Regions from separate parts of the Pantoea sp. NSTU24 genome, predicted to be linked through region 3. Evidence: predicted binding sites of a transcription regulator. Region 3 holds the regulator's gene; each other region holds the start of a gene.
What was found. Region 3 encodes PhoB, which activates phosphate uptake and scavenging genes when phosphate is short. Its sites were predicted from a motif close to CTGTCATAAAACTGNCNNAT; they were not measured.

Region 1 (6,096 bases), 2.7 Mb from region 3:
GGCGGGCGCGCCGATAAACGAGGCCACAAACTGGCTGGCGGGACGTTCATACACCTCGGCCGGTGATCCTATCTGCTCCACGATGCCTTTGTTCATCACCATCACCCGCTGCGCCAGCGTCATTGCCTCAACCTGATCGTGCGTCACATAAAGACTGGTCGTCTGCAGGCGACGATGCAGCTGCTGCAGCTCCAGCCGCATCTGGACCCGCAGGCGGGCATCGAGATTAGAGAGCGGCTCATCGAACAGAAACACCGCCGGTTCGCGCACAATGGCGCGGCCCATCGCCACCCGCTGGCGCTGTCCGCCGGAGAGTTCGCGCGGCCGGCGCATCAGCAGATGATCCAGCTCCAGGCTGCGCGCCGCTTCCAGCACCCGCTGGCGGATCTGCGCGTTGCCCATACCGCGAATTTTAAGGCCATAGGCCATGTTCTGCTCTACGGTCATGTGGGGATAGAGCGCATAGTTCTGAAACACCATCGCGATGCCGCGATCTTTCGGCTCTTCCTGCGTTACGCGACGGTTGTCGATGTAGATATCCCCGGAACTGACGCGCTCCAGCCCGGCGACCATCCGCAGCAGCGTGGATTTACCACAGCCGGAGGGGCCGACCATCACCATGAATTCACCCTCATTGATGGTGACGTTCAGCGGCTGGATGACCTGATTCTTGCCATCGTAGGATTTGGTTACTGCCTGAAGGGTTACGCCTGCCATCTTATTTCTCACTCTCAACCAGGCCGCGCACAAAGGCACGCTGCATGACTAACACCACTATCAGCGGTGGGATCAGGGTTAATAACATTGCCGCCATCACTTCGTTCCACTGGGTCGGCGAACCGCTGGTGGAGATCATGCTTTTGATTCCCGCTACCGCCGTGCCCAGGCTGGCGTCATTGATGATCAGCAGCGGCCAGAGATACTGGTTCCAGCCGTAGATAAAGGTGATCACAAACAGCGCCGCCAGATTGGTTTTGGACAGCGGCAGAACGATGTCGATAAAGAAGCGCATGGCACTGGCACCGTCGATGCGCGCCGCCTCCACCAGCTCATCCGGTAACGACATAAAGAACTGGCGGAACAGGAAGGTGGCCGTGGCAGAAGCCATCAGCGGCAGGGTTAAGCCGCTGTAGCTGTCGAGCAGGTTGAGGTCAGCGATCACCTGCACGGTAGGGAAAATACGCACTTCGACCGGCAGCATCAGGGTCACGAAGATCAGCCAGAAAAAGAGCGTACGCAGCGGAAAACGGAACCAGACCAGCGCGAACGCAGACAGCATCGAGACGGTGATTTTGCCGAACGTGATCCCCAGCGCCATGATCATGCTGTTGAGCAGCATCAGGCCAAACGCCGGACCGTTGCCGTTGACGCCGTGGGTCCAGATGCGTGAGATGTTCTGCCACAGATGTGTACCGGGCACCAGCGTCATCGGCACCTGATAGACCGCCGCGTTATCCAGCGTGGCCGCCACAAAAGCGACATAGAGCGGAAACAGGATGGTGAGCACGCCCAGTACCAGCACGATGTGGCTGAAGAGATCCAGCCCGCGTCGATTCTCAATCATTGATATTGCACCTTACGTTCGACAAAGCGGAACTGGATCACCGTCAGCCCGATCACCAGCAGCATCAGCACCACTGACTGCGCCGCAGATGAGGAGAGATCCAGTCCGGTAAAGCCTTCGCGATAGATTTTGTAGATCAGCGTCGTGGTCGCCTGCACCGGTCCGCCGCCGGTTGCGGCATCGATCACCGGGAACGTGTCGAAGAAGGCGTAGATCAGGTTGACCACCAGCAGAAAGAAGCTGACCGGCGCGATCAGGGGCAGCGAGAGGTTGAAAAAGCGGCGTACCGGCCCCGCGCCGTCAATCGCGGCGGCTTCCACCAGCGATTTCGGGATCGACTGCAGGGCGGCAAAGAAAAACAGGAAGTTGTAGCTCATCTGCTGCCAGATCGACGCCAGCACAATCAGAAACATCGCCTGCCCACTGTTCTGCGCATAGTTCCAGTTGTAGCCGAGGTAGTTCAGCAGGTAGCTGAACAGGCCCAGCCCGGGATTAAACAGGAACATCCAGAGTACTGCCGCCACCACCGGCGCGACGGCGTAGGGCAGCAGCAGCAGCGTCTGATAGAGGCGGCGAAGGCGCACCACATAGTCCACCAGCGCCGCCAGCAGCAGAGACGAGAGCATACCGAACACCGTCACCATTCCGCTGAATTTCAGGGTGGTCCAGAAGGTGTCGAGATAATAGGGATCGGCAAACAACCGCCTGAAGTTTTCCAGTCCGACAAAGCGGCTGGAAATGCCAAAGGGATCGAGGCTTTGCAGCGAATACCACAGCGCCTCACCGGCGGGCCAGAGAAAGAAAATGGCGGTAATCAGCAGCTGCGGCAGCACCAGCAGATAGGGTAACAGGCTGGTGCGAAAGACCGGACGGGATGAAGACATGGCGTACCTGGCGTCAGAAAGCGCGGGCCAGCCCGGGCTGGCCCGCAAGGAGAGATTATTTCACCTGCTGTTCGAAGCGGCGCAGCAGTGCGTTGCCGCGCTTCACTGCGTTGTCCAGCGCGTTCTGCGGCGACTGTTTACCGGTCCAGACGCTTTCCAGCTCCTCGTCGATCACGGTACGGATCTGCGGCATGTTGCCCAGACGCATCCCTTTTGTGAACGGCAGCGGCGGCTTGTTCATCATCTGGCGGGTGGCGATATCCGCACCCGGATTTTTGTCGTAGAAGCCCTGCTGCTTCGTCAGCGCGTAGGCGGCGGTGGTAATCGGCAGGTAGCCGGTTTTCTGGTGCCACTCTGCGGCGATTTCCGGCTTAGCCAGGAACTGCATGAATTCGGCGACGCCTTTGTAGGTTGCCGCATCCTTGCCTTTCATTACCCACAGGCTGGCACCGCCGATCAGGGCGTTCTGCGGCGCCTCCGGCACGGTGTCGTCATACGGCATCATGCCCACGCCGAAGTTAAATTTTGCGTAATGGCGGATATCGGCCAGCGATCCTGAGGAGGCGGTCGTGATGCCGCAGTCACCGTTGTAGAACTTGGCGGTGGACTCATCCTTGCGGCCAAAGTAGGTGAAGTCCCCTTTTTTGTTCATCGCTTCCAGCAGTTCGATGTGGCGAACCTGCACCGGCTTGTTGAATTCCAGAACCGCATCCAGCCCGTCAAATCCGTTGTTTTTCGTCGCCACCGGCAGGGCATGCCAGGCGCTGAAGTTTTCAATCTGGATCCAGCCCTGCCAGCCACTGGCGTAGCCGCAGCTCATGCCCGACTTACGCAGTGCGGCGGCATCCGTCGCCAGCGCCTGCCAGGTTTTCGGCGGCTGGTCCGGGTCCAGGCCCGCTTTTTTAAAAGCGTCTTTGTTGTAATAGAGCACCGGCGTCGAGCTGTTGAACGGCTGAGAGATCAGCTGGCCTTTGCTGTCGCTGTAATATCCCGCCACGGTAGGCACGAACTGCTTCTCGTCGAAGGGGATGCCCGCATCTTTGAACACCTGATGCACCGGCACGATTGCCTGAGAAGCCATCATGGTTGCCGTGCCGACTTCATAGACCTGCAGCACCGCAGGCGCTTTACCGCTGCGCACTGCCGCAATCCCGGCGGCCAGACTCTGCTCGTAGTTACCTTTGTAGGTCGGAACGATTTTGTAATCGGGGTGGGTCTGATTAAATCGCTGTGCCAGCGAATCGACTTCTTTGCCTAACTCGCCTTCCATGGAGTGCCAGAAAGGGATCTCAGTAGCGGCAAGCGCCTGGCCGCTGATCGCCAGACCGAGCAGCGCGCTCATCAGGCTACGACGAAAGGTAACGACGGACATAAAGTTTTCCTGTGCAGGTAAATACGCGTGAAATCACGGATTTCTGGTTCGCGAAGTAACATGACACGGAAAAATGACGGATTAATAACAGGCAGATGACAGACGGATGACAGGCTTTATTGAGGAAAAGAGGACGCTGGCCGCGCGGCGGCAAAACGCCCACGCTGCCAGTTTTTAGTGACATAAATTGCAAAGCGACCGGAAGCTGAAAAGGCCTGACTGAGGTTTTAAATCACGCCCATCAGGCCATCCTCACCGTCACTCAGGGCCGTCGGCGGCGCAGGCAGTCCGGCACCGGGCGCACAGCATCCGGAGCGTACTGAAGTCCGTGAGGAATGCTGGCACTGCCCGGTGTCGAAATGGCAAGTAAGCCAGGCCTCTAAAGGTTAAGCGCCGAGGTACGCGCTGCGGACGGCTTCGTTGGACAGGAGTGCGGCACCGGTGTCTTCGAGCACCACATGCCCGTTCTCCAGCACATAACCCCGATCCGCCAGCTTCAGCGCCTGATTGGCATTCTGCTCGACCAGGAAGATGGTCATCCCCTCGCTGCGCAGCTGCTCAATGGTGTCGAAAATCTGCTGAATAATGATCGGTGCCAGCCCCAGCGATGGCTCATCCAGAAGCAGCAGGCGCGGCTGGCTCATCAGCGCACGGCCAATCGCCAGCATCTGCTGCTCACCGCCCGACATCGTACCGGCGCGCTGGATTTTACGCTCATCCAGACGCGGAAAGAGTTCATAGACACGCCGGATGCGTGTCAGATACTCCTGGCGGCTGGCAAAAAAGCCGCCCATCGCCAGGTTCTCTTCCACCGTCATGCGTGAAAAGACCCGGCGTCCTTCCGGCACGATGGCAATAGCCTCACGCATAATGCGCGACGTCTGCCAGTCGGTAATGGCTTTGCCATCAAAGGTGATGGTGCCCTGGGTCGCGCGCGGTTCGCCACATAGCGTCCCCAGCAGCGTGGTTTTCCCGGCGCCGTTGGCCCCGATCAGGGTGACGATCTCGCCCTGGTTGATTGAGAGGCTGACGTTATGCAGCGCCTGAATCTTGCCATAGTGCGCACTGACGTTTTCAATGGTTAACATTGTCTCTGCCATCTCAGGCCTCTCCTAAATAGGCACGAATGACATCCGGATGGTTACGAATTTCCTCCGGCGTGCCGTTAGCCAGTGGCGTTCCCTGATTCACCACGTAAATGCGGTCAGAAATACCCATCACCAGTTTCATATCATGTTCAATCAGCAGCACCGACACCTTGTGTTCGCCCCGCAGCTCCGCGATCAGCGCATCCAGTTCGTGCGTCTCTTTGGGGTTGAGGCCTGCGGCCGGTTCATCCAGCATCAGGATTGCCGGGCGTGTCACCATGCAGCGCGCAATCTCCAGCCTGCGCTGCTGACCATAGGCAAGGTTACCCGCCTGGCGGTTAGCCAGATCGAGCAGACCAACCCGCTCCAGCCAGGTTGCAGCACGATCCAGCGCTTCACTCTCAGTGCGGCGAAACGCCGGGGTTTTCAGCAGGCCGGAGAACACGCCGCTCTTCAGATGCTGATGCTGTGCGACCAGCAGATTTTCAATAACCGTCATCTCACGGAACAGACGTACATGCTGGAAGGTGCGTACGATGCCCATTTGCGCAATCTTCTGGCCCGGCAGACCTTCCAGATGCTGATCGCGCAGTTTAATACTGCCACCGGTCGGCTTGTAAAAGCCGGTCAGGCAGTTAAATACGGTGGTTTTACCGGCCCCGTTTGGCCCAATCAGCGACACGATCTCCTGCGGACGCAGCTCCAGCGCCACATTGTTTACGGCTAACAGACCGCCGAAGCGCATCATCAGGCCTTCAACGGCTAATAAAGGCTTCATGCCTGCTCTCCTTTTTTACCGGTTCTGAGTTTCAGATGTGGACGTTTCATCGGCAACAGTCCCTGGGGACGCCAGATCATCATCAGCACCATCAGGCCTCCCAGCACCAGCATGCTGTACTCATTCAGATCGCGCATCAGTTCACGTGATACCACCAGCAGAATGGCCGCCAGGATTACCGCAAACTGAGAACCCATGCCGCCCAGAACCACAATGGCCAGCACAAAGGCGGATTCGACAAAGGTAAAGGATTCCGGACTGACAAAGCCCTGACGCGCCGCAAACAGCGTACCCGCAAAACCGGCAAAAGCGGCACTGATGGTAAAAGCGGTCAGTTTGATACGGGTCGGACTCAGACCCAGCGAACGACAGGCAATCTCATCCTCGCGCAGCGCTTCCCAGGCGCGGCC
Region 2 (6,096 bases), 3.5 Mb from region 3:
CGGGTGTGAAGCACCCGTCCATCGGCATCCGGCCTGTGCCGATATCACCGAGCGGATTCAGCAGATCGTCAAACAGCGTGACCAGCGGCTCCTGGTTACCTATTGCCACCAGTTGTTCCCCGTCTGCGCTGAAACGCACCACCTGACAGGGCTGCTGATGGCCCGGCAGCGTCAGGCGCTGACGGATACGGTGGCTCTGTCGATCGATTACATAGAGCAGCGGTGCATCGGCGGCGCTGGCGACCAGATAAGGGTGTTTTGGCGAGGCGGCAATACCCGCGATAGAGCCGGGCAGCAGGATCGTATCGATGACCCGCCCTTCTGCCTCACAGAGGTCTACCACGGTAATGGTCGCATCTTCTTCGTTATCGGTGAACAGTTTGCGCCCGCTGGGTGACAGCGTCAGACGATGAGCATTATGCGAAGGGATCGGAATCACTTTTTCCACGCTGTCGGTCAGCGGATCGATCACTGCGACGGCGGCACTCTGCTCACAGCAGAGATAGACCTTGCCATCCCGCCCCAGCTGCCCGCTGTGCGGGGCCCGCAGCGGCGACAGATCGATAAAGCCGCTGATCGCCCGACGCTGTAAATCGATAATCGCGACTTTGTGACCCGGATGCGGATTATCACCGTGAACGCCGTCCCCATAGATCGGTACGTACGCTTTTCCCCACGGCGCCAGCATCAGAAGTTCATGCGGGCGCGGCGGAAAGGCGTTCAGTTCCCGCTCGACGGCGAACGTCTCCGGATTCAGGAAAAGGACGCGATTGCCCTGCTTATCAACCGCCAGTAAACCATAGGATTCACTCTGCATGCGTGCTCCTTTCTCAGTAAGTTCTTCTTAAGCGTAGACAATGCTCTCTGATGCTGTCCGGTTCTGCGCACTGATGAGCCATGCTTACGCCACATTTTAAGGCCAACGGTAACCTGAGACACGCGCCTGCCCGCCATTCATCCCACTCGCTTCAGATTATCTTCAGATATTCCTTAAACCAGGCGGTTGCCGCATTTAAATAAATGATTAACGCTGTCGGCATTATTATTCTCAGAAGGTGACCGGATTATTTCCGTATTATCCTAAAGTCAAAAAAAGAGATAGCTAATGCGTAAATAATGTTTTATTAAAAAGATGCAGTGCAATTAATCCGCCGTGAGGAAACTATCGCGCACTTTCGCACTGCGTCGCCATCAGGGAAAACTCTTCAACACGTCCCGTAATCATGGGCTTGCAGCCGGTCTGCAACCCCGCACGTTTACGCCTCTGGCGGAACGGACAGAGCCTGCACGATAACGGGAAAATAAAAATAACAGGTGTACCATGACTTCACTTCGTCAGCGTCCGGCACATAAAATCTGGCGCAACTGGAAAAGAATCTCGTTCAGTAGCCAGATGTTATGGAATAAAAAACAGCAGAGCCGTCTTCAGGCGCCGGAATATGATCCGGGGCAGGAAAGTAACGTGGTTTTAGTCGCACAACAGAAAGCATTACCGGCTATTCCCAAAATTGTCTGGATGGTATGGCATCACGACCGCCTGCCCGCCTCAATGGCACTGAACATCCGTAATATCCGGCGGGATAACCCGGACCACCAGGTCTATCTGGTGACTCAGCGCACGCTGCCGCAATGGCTGCCCGACTTCAGCCTGACCTCTTCCGATCTGACACTGGCCCATAAAAGTGAGATCATCCGGCTTGAGCTGATTCATCGCTACGGCGGCATCGGTATTGATTGCAGCACCCTGCTGTTTGAAAATCTCGCGTGGGTACATCGCGCACATGAAGCGCGTCCGATGGATCTGATTGGCTATTACCGTGAGCAAGCCACGATGAACCTGCTGGCACCCGTTATCGAGAGCTGGTTTATTGCCGCACCCGCGCAAAACCCGTTTATTCGTGAATGGCTGAAGCAGCTGGCACCGGTTAAAAACCTCGGTATCCGCAACTATTTCCACGAGCTGAAGAAACGCGACGATTTTCCACTGATTGTGCAGAGTATGGAGAATCCCTCCCGCCATCTGCTGGCGATAGCGCAGCAGGTCGCGATGCGGGAATACCGGCGGGCCAACCTCTATCTGCGAAAAGGTGAAGCCAGCGCCTGGTATTATCAGCGTCTCCATGCCGACAGCAGCAGCGCCTTTGCGCAGTCGGTGATGTTTCACCAGCGGCCGCAGACGCCGCCACCCATTATCAAATTAACCGGCAACGAGCGGCTGCATCTCGACTTCAATCTGCGGCTCGGCCTCTATAATCGCAGCAGCCTGATTGGGGCGATGATGCACACTGCGCCTTCTGCGCTGGCCCTGCCCTCAATGGCCAAAGCGCGCGCGTAGCCAGTGTGTAAAGGTGGTGACTGCACGCGGCACCTGGGCCGCCCAGGGTCGCACGATCCACAGGCGGGTCGCGAAAGCCTCCACCGGCTGCCACTCGGGCAGCACCCGCCGCAATGTCCCCGCCGCCAGCGCCTCACGGGCGCTGAAATCGGGCAGCATGGCGATTCCCAGCCCCTGAAGAGCCGCATCGCGGATCGACTCGCTGTTATTGGTGGCGAAGCTGCCCGCAATCTGTACCTGCATTGATTCACTCTCTGCAGGCGTGACAAAGCGCCAGCGCGGTGACTCCACGCCACGCGGATAGTAAAGGCAGTTATGCTGCGCCAGATCCTGCGGGCACTGCGGAACGCCCTGCGCCCTGAGATAAGCGGGGGAGGCGACCAGCAACGTCTGCGTTTCACACAGCGGCAGCGCCACATGTGTTTCCGGCAGCGTGTCGCTGTGCCGGATCGCCAGGTCATAGCCCTCATGACTCAGCGAGACAAGACGATCGGTGACATCCAGCTGCAGACGAACCTGAGGATAGTCACGCAAAAACTCCCCAATCAGCGGCACCAGTTGCTGACGGGCAAAGGCCACTGGCGCAGTGATGCGCACCAGACCACGTACCGGCCCTGCCCTGTCGCGCACGCTGAAAAAGCTCTGTTCGATGCGGGTAAAGGGATCGCGCAGCTCTTCCACCAGCTTTTCGCCCGCCGAGGTTAGCCGGACGCTGCGCGTGGTGCGCTGCACCAGCAGCACACCAGCCTGCGCCTCCAGCTCTTTAATTTTCTGGCTCATTGCTGCTTTACTGACGCCGAGCCGCTCAGCCGCACGGGTAAAGCTGCCCTGATCGGCCAGCACGGTCAGCCAGTGCAGATGCTCCCACAGCGTATCGGTTTTCATCTCTGCCATCATTGTTCACTATAATGAATAATCAATTCAGGCTACGCGCTTTTTCCCGCCGGATAAAGTGGTCACCATAGGGTGCTTACCCCCAATGAGGACTCTGCTATGCCGCTGCTGCAATTTGATGTGATTGAAGGCCGTTCAGAATCAGAAGTGCGTACTCTGCTGGATGCGGCGCACCGTGCCGTGCTTACCGCCTTTAAGGTGCCGGAACGCGACCGCTACCAGATTGTTCAGGAAAACAAGCGTTATCAGATGGTCTTCCAGGATACCGGGCTGGGATTCAGCCGCAGTGACAATCTGGTGATGGTCCGGGTCTATACCAGCCCGCGCAGCACTGAGCAGAAACAGCATTTTATGGCCGAACTGGCGCGGGAGCTGCGTGAGCATTGTGGCGTTCAGGGCAATGACCTGATGATCAGCTTTATTACTAACGATAAAGGTGACTGGAGCTTTGCCGATGGCGAAGCGCAGTATCTCACCGGCAAACTCTGAAAAGCGGCCTGATCCCTGCGCGATTGACGGTGCGCGTCAGCCACCGTCACGCCTGATAACCTCTCTTCTTAAATGACCCTCAGCCAATCTGTTCATCACTGCACAAATCGGACCGGATATGTTGCAGCCTGATGACAGCCCATATAGATTGTCGAAAAACCATCCCACGAAGGTGGCCGGTTGCGCGACGCCTCGCGTAGCCTGTAGAGAGAGGATTTTCCGTTGTCCGAATTGGTGTCCGTCGCGTTATTTCTGGCCGCTATTGCAATCTATTCCTGTAAAGCCGGGCGTAATAAATTCTGGTTCATACTTGTTCTTCTTCTGCTGGTGCTATTCGTTGTTCTGAATGCCACCCTGTATGCCAGCAACTATTTTACCGGTGACGGCATTAATGATGCGGTGCTTTATACCCTCACCAACAGTCTGACCGGCGCGGGCGTCAGTAAATATGTGGTGCCGGCGATTGGCCTGATTATCGTGCTGTTTTTGCTGTTCTGTCTGCTGTCGTGGATCCTGCGGCGGCGTAAGCGTCCGCATCATCTGGGCTGGTCGCTGCTGGCAGCGGTCTGTGCGCTGGGTTCGGTTCAGACGACACCCGCCTTTCGGCAGGTCGCCACACTGGTGGTGTCACACACCCAGCTGGCCGATTCTGACTTCGATAACTTTTATAAAGTGCCGCGCAACCACATTGAGAAGCCGCACCTCAACGTGGTTTACATTTATGGTGAGAGCCTGGAGCGCACCTATTTCGACGCCACCGCTTTCCCGGGTTTAGCGCCGGAACTGAACCGTCAGAAAGCGCAGAGCATTGACTTCAGCCAGACCGAACAGCTGCCGGGCACCGATTACACCATTGCGGGCATGGTCGCCTCACAATGCGGTATTCCGCTCTTTGCGCCGTTTGACGGCAATGCATCGGCCTCGCTCTCCAGCTTCTATCCGCAGAATGTCTGTCTGGGCGACATCCTGAAAAACTCAGGTTACGAAAACTGGTTTATTCAGGGTGCCGATCTGCGCTTTGCCGGTAAGGATATTTTCCTGAAATCCCACGGTTTTGATCCCAAAAACCTCTATGGCTCGCAGGAGCTGAAAAGCCGTGTCGCCGATCCGGCGTACCGCAATAACTGGGGCTATTACGACGATACGGTACTGGACGAAGTCTTTGAGAAGTATCAGGAACTCTCAAAAGCCGGTAAGCCCTTTGCGCTGTTTACGCTGACCGTTGATACCCATCATCCCGACGGATTTATTTCGCGCAGCTGTGCGCGCAGAAGCTACAGCATGGAGGGCAAACCCAATCAGTCCTTTAGCGCCGTCGCCTGTTCGCAGGAGCACGTTGCGCGTCTGATTGATCGTATCAAAGCATCGCCGTGGTTCCGGAACACCGTGATTGTGGTGAGTTCGGATCATCTGGCCATGAACAATACGGCGCACCCCTGGCTGATTAAGCAGCCACGCCGCAATCTGTTCATGGTAATCCGGGGTGACAAGCCGCAGGCGGAACTGATGGAGGCAAAGCGCAGCACGCTGGATAACGGCGCTACCCTGCTGGATATTCTGGGCGGCGACAATGCGATTGGCCTGGGCCGCAGCAGCCTCTCCTCGCTTTCGCTCTCGACCCAGTTCGACGATATGAAGAGCAAGGTGTCGAGCTGGAAGCCCGATATTATTCAGCTGTGGAACTTCCCGAAGAAGATGGACACCTTCACGATAGATAAGGCAAAGAATACCTTCAGCTTCTCCGGCACCACCTTTAAGCTGCCGATCCTGTTCCGCATCAGCGACAAACATGTTGAGCCGATGCCAGAGGGCGAATACTCCGCCCCGCTGCGTTATCAGCTCGCCGATTTTGCCCTCGATGATAAATTCGTCTGGGTGGATCGCTGCTTTAAAATGGCGCGACTCTGGCAGCCTTCACTGGCGCTCTCCGGCGATCTCTGTGTGGCGATGGGGCAGCCCGGCGGCACGCCATCGGTTACGCTTGTCGATAAACCGCAGTGGAAAGGAAAAGTGCAGTTCCCGGAAGGCCCCGTCACAGAAGCGCGCTACCAGCAGAATCTGGCGCTAATCCGGGTGGAAGATAACAACATTCGTTACAGCGCCGACAGCTTCAGGCTCGACGTGCCGGGCGCACCGGAGAGCGTGAAAAGCTTCAGCGGCATCTCCCGGCCTGAGAGCTGGGGACGCTGGTCCAACGCCAATCTCGCGCCCGAGGTACGGATCGACTATGTCGATGCGCTGCCGGCGAAGTTTGATCTGGTGATCACCGCACGCGCCTACGGCGCTAACGCACACCGGGCGATTCCGGTCCGGGTTGGCGATCAGGAGCAACTGCTGTCGCTGGGCGAGGAGCTATCCACCCATACCCTGCATTTTGA
Region 3 (6,096 bases):
TAGCACTTACTTCCAGCGAACGGTAGGTTTCGACGGCGGGATGCGTACAGGAGCCGCAGAGCGGGCAGGGCTGATCGGCGGTGAGACGGGCACGATAATCGCTGAGGTCGGCGATCTGCTGCTCCAGCGCACAGATTTTTTCGACATCGTCCAGCTGCTGCTTTTCGCGTTTCCACGTCTCGCGCAGGGTCTGCAGCTCCGCCTCGCTTTGCTGATGCGCTTTTTCCAGCGCGCTCAGACGTTGCTGACGCTGGCCGAGCTGCTGGTGCAGCGGCTGCCACTGCGTGGCGAGCAGCAGCAGTTGCTGACGCGCCGGACGGTTATGCTGCAACTGGTTAAGTGCCTGACGCAGCGCGGCTGGCGGATGCTGCTCCTGAAGCGAAGTCAGCGCGTGCTCTGCCTGCGACAGCGCCACACCAGCCTGTTGCTCCGCCTGCTGACGCGACTGCGCCTGCTCTGCCTGCTGCTGCTGTTGCGCCTGTTGCGCGGCGATCTGCCGTTGCTGCTGTTCAGCCTGCTGTGACAGATCCGCCAGCGTCGCCTCACGCTGAGCCAGCAGCGCGAAGTTCTCCTGCCAGACGGGCAGGGAGGCGCCCCACTGCGCCAGATCGGCCAGCTGCTGTTGTAACTGCTGCTGTTCAGCCAGCGCCTGCTGCCAGGCAGCGACCTGACGCGTCTGCGCCGTCAGGGTGAGATGCGTCTGATCCAGATGCTGCTGCTGTTGGCTGTTCTCCTGCTGCTGTTCGGAGAGCTGCTGCTGGCGTGTCGCAATCTGCTGATCCAGCGGCAGCACCTGATCTGACAGCAGACTTTCCTGCTGCTGCTGGTCATGCAGCGCCTGCTGGCGGGCAGTCTGGCTGGTGGCGTAGTGCTGCTGATGCTGCTGCTGTTGCTGCTGCGCCTGCTCTGCGGCCGCCGTAAGCTGCTGACAGCGGCTGTCCGCCTGCTGCTGCTCGGCGCGCAGCGTGTCGCGCTGCTGCAGGATGCCGCGCAGTTTTTCTGCCGGTTCGCTGCGGGCCAGCCGCTGGCGGTCACCCTCTGCCGCCTGCGAGGCGGCCTGCGCCTGCTGAACCGCGGCCACCGCCTGCTCACGTTCCTGCCCAAGCTGCTGCGTCTGCTGCAGCCACTGCTGCTGCTGTTGGGCCTGCTGAGAGTCTGTGCTGAGCCGCTGTTCGGCGTCGGTCAGATCGGCGAGCTGCTGCTGCAGCGCCGCTCGCGCCTCCTCATCCAGCAGTGCCATCGCGCCCGCCTGACTGCGCAGCAGATCCAGCTGGGTCTTCGCCTCTTTGTGGCGCTCATAGATCGCGGTGGAGATCAGGCCGTAGATCTCCGTGCCGGTCAGCTCCTCCAACAGTTCGGCGCGTTCGCTGGCCTTTGCGTTGAGAAAGGCGGCGAACTGCCCCTGAGAGAGCATCATCGAGCGGGTAAAACGCTCAAAATCGAGCCCGGAGAGGGTTTCGATCAGCTTAAGCTTGTCGCCAACCTTATCGGCGACAATCACGTTGTCGGCGCAGCGCGCCAGCTCCACGCGCGGCGCCTGAAGCTTGCCGTCAGCGGTGCCGCGTGCACGGTTCTGACTCCAGAAGGCGCGCCAGGCTTCGCCTTTGATCTCAAACTCCACTTCGGCCAGGCATTCCGCGCTGTCGCGGGTCATCAGCGCATTCTGGCTCTGAGATATCGCCCCCAGGCGTGGTGTCTGGTGATAGAGCGCCAGGCAGATGGCGTCCAGCAGGGTGGTTTTACCGGCGCCGGTAGCACCGGTAATGGCGAACAGACCGTTGCTGGCAAAAGGTTCGGCACGGAAGTCGATGAACCATTCACCGCGCAGGGCATTAAGGTTTTTGAACCGGAGCGTGAGGATCTTCATTGGGTCTCTTCCATGGCGGCCAGCGTCTGGCGGAACAGGGTAGTCATCTCGTCGATCTGTGTGTCATCCAGCGCTTCATCCAGCGCCAGGCGGCGGGCGAAGACCTCTTCCACCTTCAGCTCATTCAGGGTTTCATTGTCGAGCCGCGCCAGACTCTGCTGCCGCTGTTCACGGCTGCGGCGCAGAAGCAGAACCTCCACCGGCAGCGCGGCGGTCAGGCTCTCGACCTGCCGCTGCAGGTCGCTGAGATACTCCTGGGTGGTGACCTCAATGTCGAGCCAGATGGGCTTCGCCTGCGGATCCGTGCTGAAGGTATTGAGCTGGTCGGCAATCTGCGCCAGCGATCCCTTCAGCATCCGCATCGGCTGCGTCTGCGGCACCACCAGCGGCGTGACGGATTGCAGGCCGCTGGCCGCGAGCTCCAGCAGAAAGACGCTTTTTTCGCTGCCCAGTTCATCAAAACTCAGCGGAATCGGCGAGCCGCTGTAGCGGATATGCTCGCTGCCCGCGACGCGCTGGGCGCGGTGGATATGCCCCAGTGCAATATAGTCAGCTGCCGGAAAGGCGCTGGCGGGGAAGGCGTCCAGCGTACCGATATAGATGTCGCGCACCGAATCGCTCTGGCTGACGCCGACGGTAGTGAGATGGCCTGTCGCGATGACTGGCAGCGCATGGCCCAGCGCCTGTGCGGCGGCGAAACGCTGCTGATAGTGACTGGCGATCGCCTCCAGCAGCGAGGTCTGCTTATCCCGGCCCGACTGGCCCGCCCGGCTGCGCAGGATATCGCGCGGACGCAGATAGGGGATGGCGCACAGCAGCGCGCCCGGTTCGCCCTGGCGGGTAGTGAGCAGCAGCACGTCGTCATTTTCCTGCGGCGTGGCGATCACCCGCGTATTAAGGCAGGCGAGCAGTTCACGCGACTCATTCAGCGTGGCCACGGAGTCGTGGTTGCCCGCCAGCACGACCAGCTGGCAGCCCGTGGGCTGCAGCGCCACCACAAAGCGGTTGAACATCTCGCGGGCATAGCTGGGCGGCGTTCCGGTGTCGAACAGATCGCCCGCGATAATCAGCGCATCCACCTGATGCTGTTCAATCTGGATCAACAGCCAGTCGAGAAACGCCTGATGTTCCGCCGCCCGGCTTTTGTTATAGAAGAACTGCCCCAGATGCCAGTCCGCAGTATGAATAATGCGCATGATAAATCCCTGCCGTTGTGATTCGCCCGGCGATTATACGGGCTCTGCGGCCAAAGCAAAAAAATGTCGTGGCCCTGTCATAAATGATTTTCAAGCAGGTTACAGGCAGGTTATGTTTTTCATAAAAGTGTCACAAAACTGACGCATAATGGCGCCGCGAATCTCAGTGACAGCCGTCATAATCTGCAGGAGTAATAATGGCTAAGCGCATTCTGGTTGTGGAGGATGAAGCCCCCATCCGCGAAATGTTGTGTTTTGTTCTGGAGCAGAACGACTATCAGCCGATTGAGGCGGAAGATTATGACAGCGCCGTGGGCAAGCTGATTGAACCCTGGCCCGACCTGATTTTGCTGGACTGGATGTTACCTGGCGGCAGTGGTATCCAGTTTATCAAACACCTGAAACGCGAAGCGATGACGCGCGATATCCCGGTGATGATGCTCACTGCGCGCGGCGAAGAGGAAGATCGGGTTCGCGGGCTGGAAGTGGGCGCCGATGATTACATCACCAAGCCGTTTTCACCGAAAGAGCTGATGGCGCGAATTAAAGCGGTGATGCGGCGTATTTCGCCAATGGCCGTGGAAGAGGTGATTGAAATACAGGGGCTTAGTCTGGATCCCTCTTCACATCGCGTCATGTCCGAAAGCACGCCACTGGAGATGGGCCCCACCGAATATAAGCTGCTGCACTTCTTTATGACCCACCCGGAACGGGTTTACAGCCGCGAACAGCTGCTCAACCATGTCTGGGGGACCAATGTCTATGTGGAAGATCGCACGGTCGATGTTCATATTCGCCGTTTACGTAAAGCGCTGGAAGTCTCCGGCCACGATCGCATGGTACAAACCGTTCGTGGAACAGGGTATCGTTTCTCTGCCCGCTACTAAACGGAGCTGTTACCGTGCTGGAACGCCTCTCCTGGAAGAGATTACTCGCAGAACTGCTGCTGGCCTGCCTGCCCGGGCTGCTGCTGGGCCTGCTGTTCGGCGGTCTGTCCTGGTGGCTGCTGCTGAGCGTGCTGACGGTGCTGTTGTGGCATTTTCACAATCTCATGCGGCTGTCGCACTGGCTGTGGCTTGACCGGACCATGACGCCGCCCACCGGGCGTGCCAGCTGGGAGCCGCTGTTTTATGGCCTCTATCAGATGCAGCTGCGAAACCGGCGGCGGCGGCGTGAACTGGGTAATCTGATTAAGCGCTTCCGCAGCGGGGCCGAGTCGTTGCCGGATGCCGTGATTCTGACCACCGAAGAGGGGACCATTTTCTGGTGCAATGGACTGGCGCAGCAGCATCTTGGCCTGCGCTGGCCGGAAGATAATGGCCAGAATATCCTCAACCTTCTGCGTTATCCGGAATTCTCACGCTACCTCCGTCAGCGTGATTTTGATAAGCCGCTGACGCTGGTACTCAACAACAAACTGCACATGGAATTTCGCGTGATGCCCTACAGCGAGGGGCAGTGGCTGCTGGTGGCGCGCGACGTCACGCAGATGCATCAGCTGGAAGGGGCCCGGCGCAACTTCTTTGCCAACGTCAGCCATGAATTGCGCACACCGCTCACGGTGCTGCAGGGCTATCTGGAAATGATGAATGACGCGGTGATGAGCGAGCCTTCACGCAGCAAGGCGCTACACACTATGTCGGAGCAGACACGGCGGATGGACAGTCTGGTTAAGCAGTTGCTGACGCTGTCACGTATCGAGGCCGCGCCGGCCATCGATCTGAAAGAGAAGGTGGATGTGCCGGTGATGCTGAAACTGCTGCAGCATGAGGCGGCAACGCTGAGCGGCGGACGCCACGAGATTCATTTCCATACCGATCCTCACCTTAAGGTGTTCGGCAACGATGAGCAGCTGCGCAGCGCCATCTCCAATCTGGTTTACAACGCCGTCAATCACACGCCAGCAGGCACGCGAATTGATATCAGCTGGCTGCGCAGCAAGCAGGGGGCGACCCTGCGGGTGTGCGACAACGGGCCGGGTATTGCGCCAGAGCATATTCCACGGCTGACCGAGCGTTTCTATCGCGTCGATAAAGCGCGTTCCCGGGCAACCGGCGGCAGCGGACTGGGGCTGGCGATAGTGAAACATGCGCTGAGCCACCATAACGCGCGGCTCGACATCACCAGCGTGCCGAACAGCGAGACCTGTTTTACCTTTACGCTGCCAGCAAGGTTGATTGTCAGCGGCGTGATGCAGGAGAATGCCGTTCATTAATCGCTGCCGGATCGTCCTGATGCGCTTCCTTCTTTTACTGATTGTGACTCTGCTGCCGGGGCTGGCGGTCGCCCAGCCCGGCGCGCTCGCCGGCAACCTCAGCAGTGTGGGGTCTGACACGCTCGGCTATCTGATGACGCTATGGAGCGAAGATTTCAGCCGTCAGGTGCCAGGCGTTAACGTGCAGGTGCAGGCCTCCGGCTCTTCGACCGCTCCGACCGCGCTGGCAGCGGGGGCGGCGCAACTCGGGCCGATGAGCCGCCCGATGCAGGCCGATGAACGTCGGGCCTTTGAGGCGCGCTACGGCTATCCGCCGCTGGCCGTACCGGTGGCGATGGATGCGCTGGTGGTGGTAGTCAATCAGCATAATCCGCTGCAGCAGATTGCGCCGCGTCAGCTCGACGCCATCTTCTCGGTGACGCGTCTGTGTGGCGCGCGCGATGTGCCGCTGCGCTGGGGCGACCTTGGTCTGACCGGGGCGCAGTGGCGCAGCCGCCCGATCCAGCGCTATGGCCGCAACTCCGCTTCGGGCACCTGGGGATTTTTCAAGCAGCAGGCGCTCTGCCGGGGCGATTTTCGCAGCGACGTGGCGGAGTTTCCCGGCTCTGCTGCGGTGGTACAGGCGGTTGCCGGCAATGCACGCAGCATCGGCTATGCCAGTTTCGGCTTTCACCTCAGCGGCGTAAAAATAGTGGCGGTAACCAACGATCAGGGGCAGGCGATCGTTCCGGACGCCGACGCCATCCGCAGCGGCCGCTACCCCTGGGCGCGTCCGCTCTATCTCTACGTTAATAAAGCGCCCGGTAAGCCGCTGCCGC
Region 4 (6,096 bases), 2.7 Mb from region 3:
TCAGGTGAAATTTCTTAAAATCAATTAATTAGCGAAGCGGTAAGCGGTCAGAAGGCACCGTTTACTGCTGAAAACTTCAACGTAACCAGCAGCCTGCCGATGCATCCTCTCACTTTGCCCGCGCAGGCCTGCCGGGTTGTCTGGTCGTCTCAGCGCCAGAAAGCACTAAGCTCAGTAGTCAGCCTTTTTCTGTCACCCTGTCTGAAACGCATCGAGGAATGTTTGCATGAAACTACGAACACTGGGCCGTACCGGTCAGCGCGTCTCTGAAATTGGTTTTGGCGCGTGGGCCATTGGCGGCACCTGGGGAGAAGTGAGCCTGGAGGATGCCAGGGCGGCCCTCAACGCCGCGCTGGATGCGGGTGTCACGTTTATTGATACCGCCGATGTCTATGGCGATGGCCGCTCCGAAAAAATCATTGCTGAGGTGCTGAATGCGCGCGGCGGAGAACGCCCGTTTGTGGCCACCAAACTGGGCCGTCGCCTCTCGCCCCACGTCGCTCAGGGCTATACGGCAGAGAACCTCAACGCCTTTATTGACCGGTCACGGGAAAATCTGCAGACCGACACCCTGGATCTGGTGCAGCTGCACTGCCCGCCAACAGAGGTTTACTACAACCCGGATGTCTTCGCCGTCATGGATGAGATGGTGGCCGACGGGAAGATTCGTCACTACGGTGTCTCCGTTGAGAAAGTCGAGGAAGGCCTGAAGGCGCTGGAATTTCCCAACGTCTCGTCCATTCAGCTGATCTACAACATTTTCCGCCAGCGTCCGGCAGAACGGCTGCTGCGTGAAGCAAAACAACGGGATGTGGCGATCATCGCCCGCGTGCCGCTGGCGTCTGGCCTGCTGACCGGTAAGATGCGTGCCGACAGTGTCTTCGCCGCTGACGATCACCGCAGTTTTAACCGTGAGGGTGAAGCGTTCGATAAAGGCGAAACCTTCTCAGGTGTACCCTATGAGATTGCACTGGACGCGGTCGGGGAGATTCGGCAACTGGTGCCGGGTGATATCACGATGGCGATGTTTGCGCTGCGCTGGATCCTGATGAACGAGGATGTCAGCGTGGTCATCCCCGGCGCGAAAAACCGTGAGCAGGCGGAAGCCAACGCCCGTGCCAGCAGCGTGGAGGCTCTCTCTGCAGAGACGATGACCGCGCTGAAGCAGATCTATCAGGAAAAGATTGCGCCGCATGTGCATCAGCGCTGGTAAGTCTGCTTACAACGCCTGGGCGCAGGCCCAGGCGGAACTCCAGGCCCACTGGAAGTTATAGCCGCCCAGCCAGCCGGTGACATCGGCGACTTCACCGATAAAGTAGAGGCCCGGCACCCCGCGCGCTTCCATCGTTTTCGAGGAGAGCTGGGTGGTATCCACGCCGCCGAGCGTCACCTCCGCCGTCCGGTAGCCCTCCGTGCCATTTGGCTGGATGCGCCAGGCATGCAGCGCCTGCGCCAGTTCACTCTGCGCTCTGCTGTTGAGCTGCTTCAGCGTGACATCCGGCACCATCTTCATCCCCTGCAACACTTCCACCAGCCGCTTCGGCAGGATCTTCGCCAGACTGTTTTTCAGGCTCAGGTTAGGGTGCGCATTGCGCTGTGCCGTTAGAAACGCCTCCAGTGGTGTGGCGGGCGACAGATCAACCGTAACGAACTCACCCGGCAGCCAGTAGCTGGAGATCTGCAACACTGCCGGGCCGGAGAGGCCGCGATGGGTGAACAACATCGCCTCTTTAAAGCGGGTGCCATCCTGCGCATCAATCGTGGTGTCCAGCGCTACGCCCGACAGCGTCTGCAGCTGCTCCAGCAGCGGTTTGTGCAGCGTAAAGGGCACCAGCGCAGCGCGCGTCGGATAGACGTTCAGGCCGAACTGCTCCGCGATTTTGTAGCCAAACGGCGAGGCGCCCAGGCCGGGCATCGACAGGCCACCACTGGCGATTACCAGCTTCTGCGCCTGAACGGTGCTGCCGTTGAGTTGCAGCGTGTAACCGCTGTCGTCGCGCGCCACGCTGAGCACCTCGCTGCGCAGCCGCAGCGTGACATTGCCGTTATTACATTCGGCCAGCAGCAGATCGACAATCTGCTGAGCAGAATCATCACAGAAGAGCTGGCCCAGGGTTTTCTCATGCCAGGCGATGCCGTGGCGATTCACCAGGTCGATAAAATCCCACTGGGTGTAACGCGCCAGCGCCGACTTACAGAAGTGGGGATTGTGCGACAGATAAGCCGCCGGTTCAGTGTAGAGATTGGTGAAGTTGCAGCGCCCCCCACCAGACATCAGAATCTTACGTCCTGGCTTTTTACCGTTATCCAGCAGCAATACGCGCAGGCCTCGCTGTCCCGCCTGAGCGGCACAGAACAGCCCTGCGGCACCGGCACCAATGATGATAACGTCAAACTGTTCCACTGCGGTTTTACTCACTTAACGGGAAAGGCGCAGATTGTAGTGGTCTGCTCACTGAGACGCCAGCGTCAAAAAATTGCCGTAAATGTGTCATATTGTATCTGACTGATATCTGACCCTTTTTCACCTGCCTGCCTGATCCTTTTACGACGAAAGGCCAAAATAGCACTATATTTTGCTTTCCCATACCGCACGTTGTCGCGGATAATGCGCCGCGTTCATGTCCTCCAAAAATGGCGTAACGTTTATGCTACATCTGTTTGCTGGTCTAGACCTCAGTACTAGCCTGTTATTGGTTCTTGCCCTGCTGTTTGTATTGTTTTACGAAGCAATCAACGGTTTTCACGACACGGCCAACGCAGTTGCGACGGTCATCTATACCCGTGCTATGCGAGCCCAGCTTGCTGTGGTCATGGCCGGTGTATTCAACTTCTTTGGCGTGCTGCTCGGTGGATTGAGCGTGGCTTACGCGATTGTTCACATGCTTCCCACCGATCTGTTGCTGAATGTAGGGTCGGCGCACGGTCTCGCCATGGTGTTCTCTATGCTGCTGGCGGCGATCATCTGGAACCTTGGCACCTGGTATCTCGGGCTGCCTGCTTCCAGTTCCCATACGCTGATTGGCGCTATCATCGGTATCGGTCTGACTAATGCTCTGATGAGCGGAACGTCGGTCGTTGATGCGCTTAACATTCCGAAAGTGCTGAATATCTTCCTCTCGCTGATCCTGTCGCCGATTGTCGGTCTGGTGCTGGCAGGTGGCCTGATCTTTATTCTGCGCCGCTACTGGAGCAGTACCAAAAAACGGGCGCGTATTCACATGACGCCTGCCGATCGCGAGAAGATCGACGGCAAGAAAAAACCCCCGTTCTGGACCCGTATCGCCCTGATTGTTTCGGCAATCGGCGTGAGTTATTCGCACGGCGCGAACGACGGTCAGAAAGGGATTGGCCTGATTATGCTGGTGCTGATCGGCGTGGCGCCTGCCGGGTTCGTGGTCAACATGAACGCCTCCGGTTATGACATCACGCGCACCCGCGATGCGGTCAATCATCTGGAGCAGTACTATCAGCAGCATAATGCGTCGCTGACGCACATCGTCCGGATGGCACCGCCTGAACTGCCAACCCCGGAAGAAGTGCCTGCGGCCAGCCCGGAAGAGTTCCACTGTGACAGTGCACGCGCGTTACAGGCGGTACAGGGTGCACAGGTGCTGCTGAACAATCTGCAAAGCTACGAGCAGCTGACCACAGACCAGCGTGGTCACATGCGTCGCCTGCTGCTGTGTATCTCTGATACCGCGGACAAAGTGGCCCGACTGCCGGAAACCTCCGCAGATGACAAGCGTTTCCTCAGTAAACTGAAGAGCGACCTGCTTGGCACCATCGAGTACGCGCCTGTCTGGATTATTGTGGCCGTTGCGCTGGCGCTGGGCACCGGTACGATGATTGGCTGGCGTCGTGTTGCCACCACCATCGGTGAGAAGATTGGTAAAAAAGGCATGACCTATGCGCAGGGGATGTCAGCGCAGGTCACCGCGGCGCTGTCGATTGGCATCGCCAGCTACACCGGTATGCCGGTTTCCACTACGCACATCCTCTCCTCTTCGGTCGCCGGAACCATGCTGGTCGACGGTGGCGGATTGCAGAGCCGGACCATCAAGAATATTGCCATGGCGTGGATCTTCACCCTGCCGGTCTGTATTCTGCTTTCCGGTTCGCTCTACTGGATTGCCCTGAAACTGGTGTAATCTCCGCGAAAAAGGGCGACTCAGGTCGCCCTTTTTTAATGCCAGATCGCCAGCCCCACCAGACTGATTACCACCAGCCCGCACAGCGCGCTGGTCAGAATGAACTGCCCCCGCACCCGCTCACAGCGCCGGATAAACTCATCATCATGATGATCAAGATAACGCTTTGCCCAGATATAGGTCACCAGCCGCACCTGTTTGCTCGGCTGGCCGTGAGAAGTGAAAAATCCTGCACCATCGACATACTGATACAGCAGCGGGTCACAGCCCCGCAGAACCGCCAGCAGAGCGCGCAGCGATGAAAAATAGCGCGCCATATTGACGATACACACCACACAAAGAGCCCAGAAAAGCGCAATAGTGCTGATCATCTTGTCTCCCTCCCGGCCGGAATTGCAGCCGCAGACCCCGCGTCATGCACTGAGCCCGCCTGCAGATATCACCAGCCACTGAATCACCGGAATGCTAAAATTTTTCGACCCCTGAGCGGCTGCGAATCGGACCGCCTTTTTTCAGTGTAGGAGAAATCTTTACATTTTTTCCAACGATGATTTTCGTTCAGCGCGAGTAATTTCTGAACAGCCCTGATCGGCTGCACAAGCCAGGCGGACGACGGCAGCATTTACAATGAGAGAAGGCTATACTCAGGAGATAACAACAGAATCACCTGCAACGCAGGCAGACACTTTGGTGGCGCTTATCGCCCGCTCACGCAAAGGATTTTGCTAAGCTGTGACGCGGCGGGAACACCGGATGCCATCCTTAATCTCGTGAAAGGAGTTTTATCATGGCTTATAAACACATCCTGATTGCAGTAGACCTTTCCCCTGAAAGTCAGTTGCTGGTGGATAAGGCCGTCTCGCTGGCGTGTCCGTACGATGCCAGAATTTCCCTGATTCACGTTGATGTGAATTATTCCGATCTCTACACCGGCCTGATTGATGTCAATTTAGGGGATATGCAGAAGCGTATTTCTGAAGAAACCCATACCGCACTGAAAGGACTGTCAGATGCAGCAGGCTATCCGATCAGCGAGACGCTGAGCGGCAGCGGCGACCTGGGGCAGGTGCTGGTGGATGCGATTAAAAAATATGATGTCGATCTGGTGGTATGCGGTCATCATCAGGACTTCTGGAGCAAGCTGATGTCCTCGGCCCGCCAGCTAATCAACACCGTCCACATCGACATGCTGATTGTGCCGCTACGCGATGAGGACGACGAATAACTCCCTTTCACGAAGCCGGCGCTCGCCGGCTTTTTTCATGCCGAAAAAGCCGCTTATTTGCCCGGTGAATACCGGACAGCAAAGGGTAAACACCGCCGCCGGATGACGCCCTGACAGGATTAACGCGCCGCACTGACGCGCTTTATCAGACCTGACTGTCATCACGCCACCCTTATTCTCCGTCGCGCACCAGAACAGGCCTTACTGATAAGGCACAAAAGTATGCCCGATGAGCCGGGCCCCATTCATCCCCGTCACGCCCCCGCGTGAGCCAGCCCTGTCAGAGGCGGATAGATATCAAAACGATGGCTTTTGGTCACGACCGCCGCCTGCGTTTCTACGCCCGCCAGCGGCGGGGCGTAGTCGGGCCGTTTGACCACAATACGCTTCTTCGCCAGCCGGCGGGCCGGCTCCAGCAAGGCATCTGCATCTTCGTCGGGACCGACCAGCGACTGGAATACCCGCATCTCCTTTTTCACCAGCGCACTTTTCTGGCGATGGGGATACATCGGGTCAAGATAAACCACATCGGGCGGCGGCGTAATCTCACCCAGCGCCTGCGCGCTGGCGGCGTGGATCAGCGTCAGCCTTTCACGCAGCCAGGGCCCGATTTCGGCATCCTGATAACCGCGCTGCAGGCCATCTTCCAGCAGTGCCGCCACCACCGGATGGCGTTCCAGCATCCGCACCCGGCAGCCCAGCGCCGCCAGCACAAACGCA

Region 1: the regulator PhoB is predicted to act here: its motif matches at 3,914-3,933, upstream of ugpB (sn-glycerol-3-phosphate ABC transporter substrate-binding protein UgpB).
Region 2: the regulator PhoB is predicted to act here: its motif matches at 3,837-3,856, upstream of opgB (phosphatidylglycerol--membrane-oligosaccharide glycerophosphotransferase).
Region 4: the regulator PhoB is predicted to act here: its motif matches at 2,478-2,497, upstream of pitA (inorganic phosphate transporter PitA).

The regions. Positions count from the first base shown of each region.
Region 1 is NZ_JBKIWZ010000001.1:2,968,694-2,974,789, forward strand. Features, by position in the region: gene ACLHDD_RS14220 (sn-glycerol-3-phosphate import ATP-binding protein UgpC) at 1-717, opposite strand, end outside; gene ugpE (sn-glycerol-3-phosphate ABC transporter permease UgpE) at 719-1,564, opposite strand; gene ugpA (sn-glycerol-3-phosphate ABC transporter permease UgpA) at 1,561-2,448, opposite strand; gene ugpB (sn-glycerol-3-phosphate ABC transporter substrate-binding protein UgpB) at 2,504-3,820, opposite strand; gene livF (high-affinity branched-chain amino acid ABC transporter ATP-binding protein LivF) at 4,207-4,920, opposite strand; gene livG (high-affinity branched-chain amino acid ABC transporter ATP-binding protein LivG) at 4,922-5,686, opposite strand; gene ACLHDD_RS14250 (high-affinity branched-chain amino acid ABC transporter permease LivM) at 5,683-6,096, opposite strand, start outside.
Region 2 is NZ_JBKIWZ010000001.1:3,782,016-3,788,111, reverse strand. Features, by position in the region: gene ACLHDD_RS17930 (WD40 repeat domain-containing protein) at 1-817, opposite strand, end outside; gene ACLHDD_RS17925 (glycosyltransferase family 32 protein) at 1,322-2,335, shown strand; gene ACLHDD_RS17920 (LysR substrate-binding domain-containing protein) at 2,312-3,229, opposite strand; gene ACLHDD_RS17915 (tautomerase family protein) at 3,329-3,718, shown strand; gene opgB (phosphatidylglycerol--membrane-oligosaccharide glycerophosphotransferase) at 3,941-6,096, shown strand, end outside.
Region 3 is NZ_JBKIWZ010000001.1:312,016-318,111, forward strand. Features, by position in the region: gene ACLHDD_RS01430 (AAA family ATPase) at 1-1,867, opposite strand, end outside; gene sbcD (exonuclease subunit SbcD) at 1,864-3,063, opposite strand; gene phoB (phosphate response regulator transcription factor PhoB) at 3,261-3,950, shown strand; gene phoR (phosphate regulon sensor histidine kinase PhoR) at 3,965-5,278, shown strand; gene ACLHDD_RS01450 (PstS family phosphate ABC transporter substrate-binding protein) at 5,298-6,096, shown strand, end outside.
Region 4 is NZ_JBKIWZ010000001.1:3,017,784-3,023,879, forward strand. Features, by position in the region: gene ACLHDD_RS14445 (aldo/keto reductase) at 227-1,213, shown strand; gene ACLHDD_RS14450 (NAD(P)/FAD-dependent oxidoreductase) at 1,220-2,404, opposite strand; gene pitA (inorganic phosphate transporter PitA) at 2,649-4,151, shown strand; gene uspB (universal stress protein UspB) at 4,187-4,522, opposite strand; gene uspA (universal stress protein UspA) at 4,939-5,376, shown strand; gene rsmJ (16S rRNA (guanine(1516)-N(2))-methyltransferase RsmJ) at 5,631-6,096, opposite strand, start outside.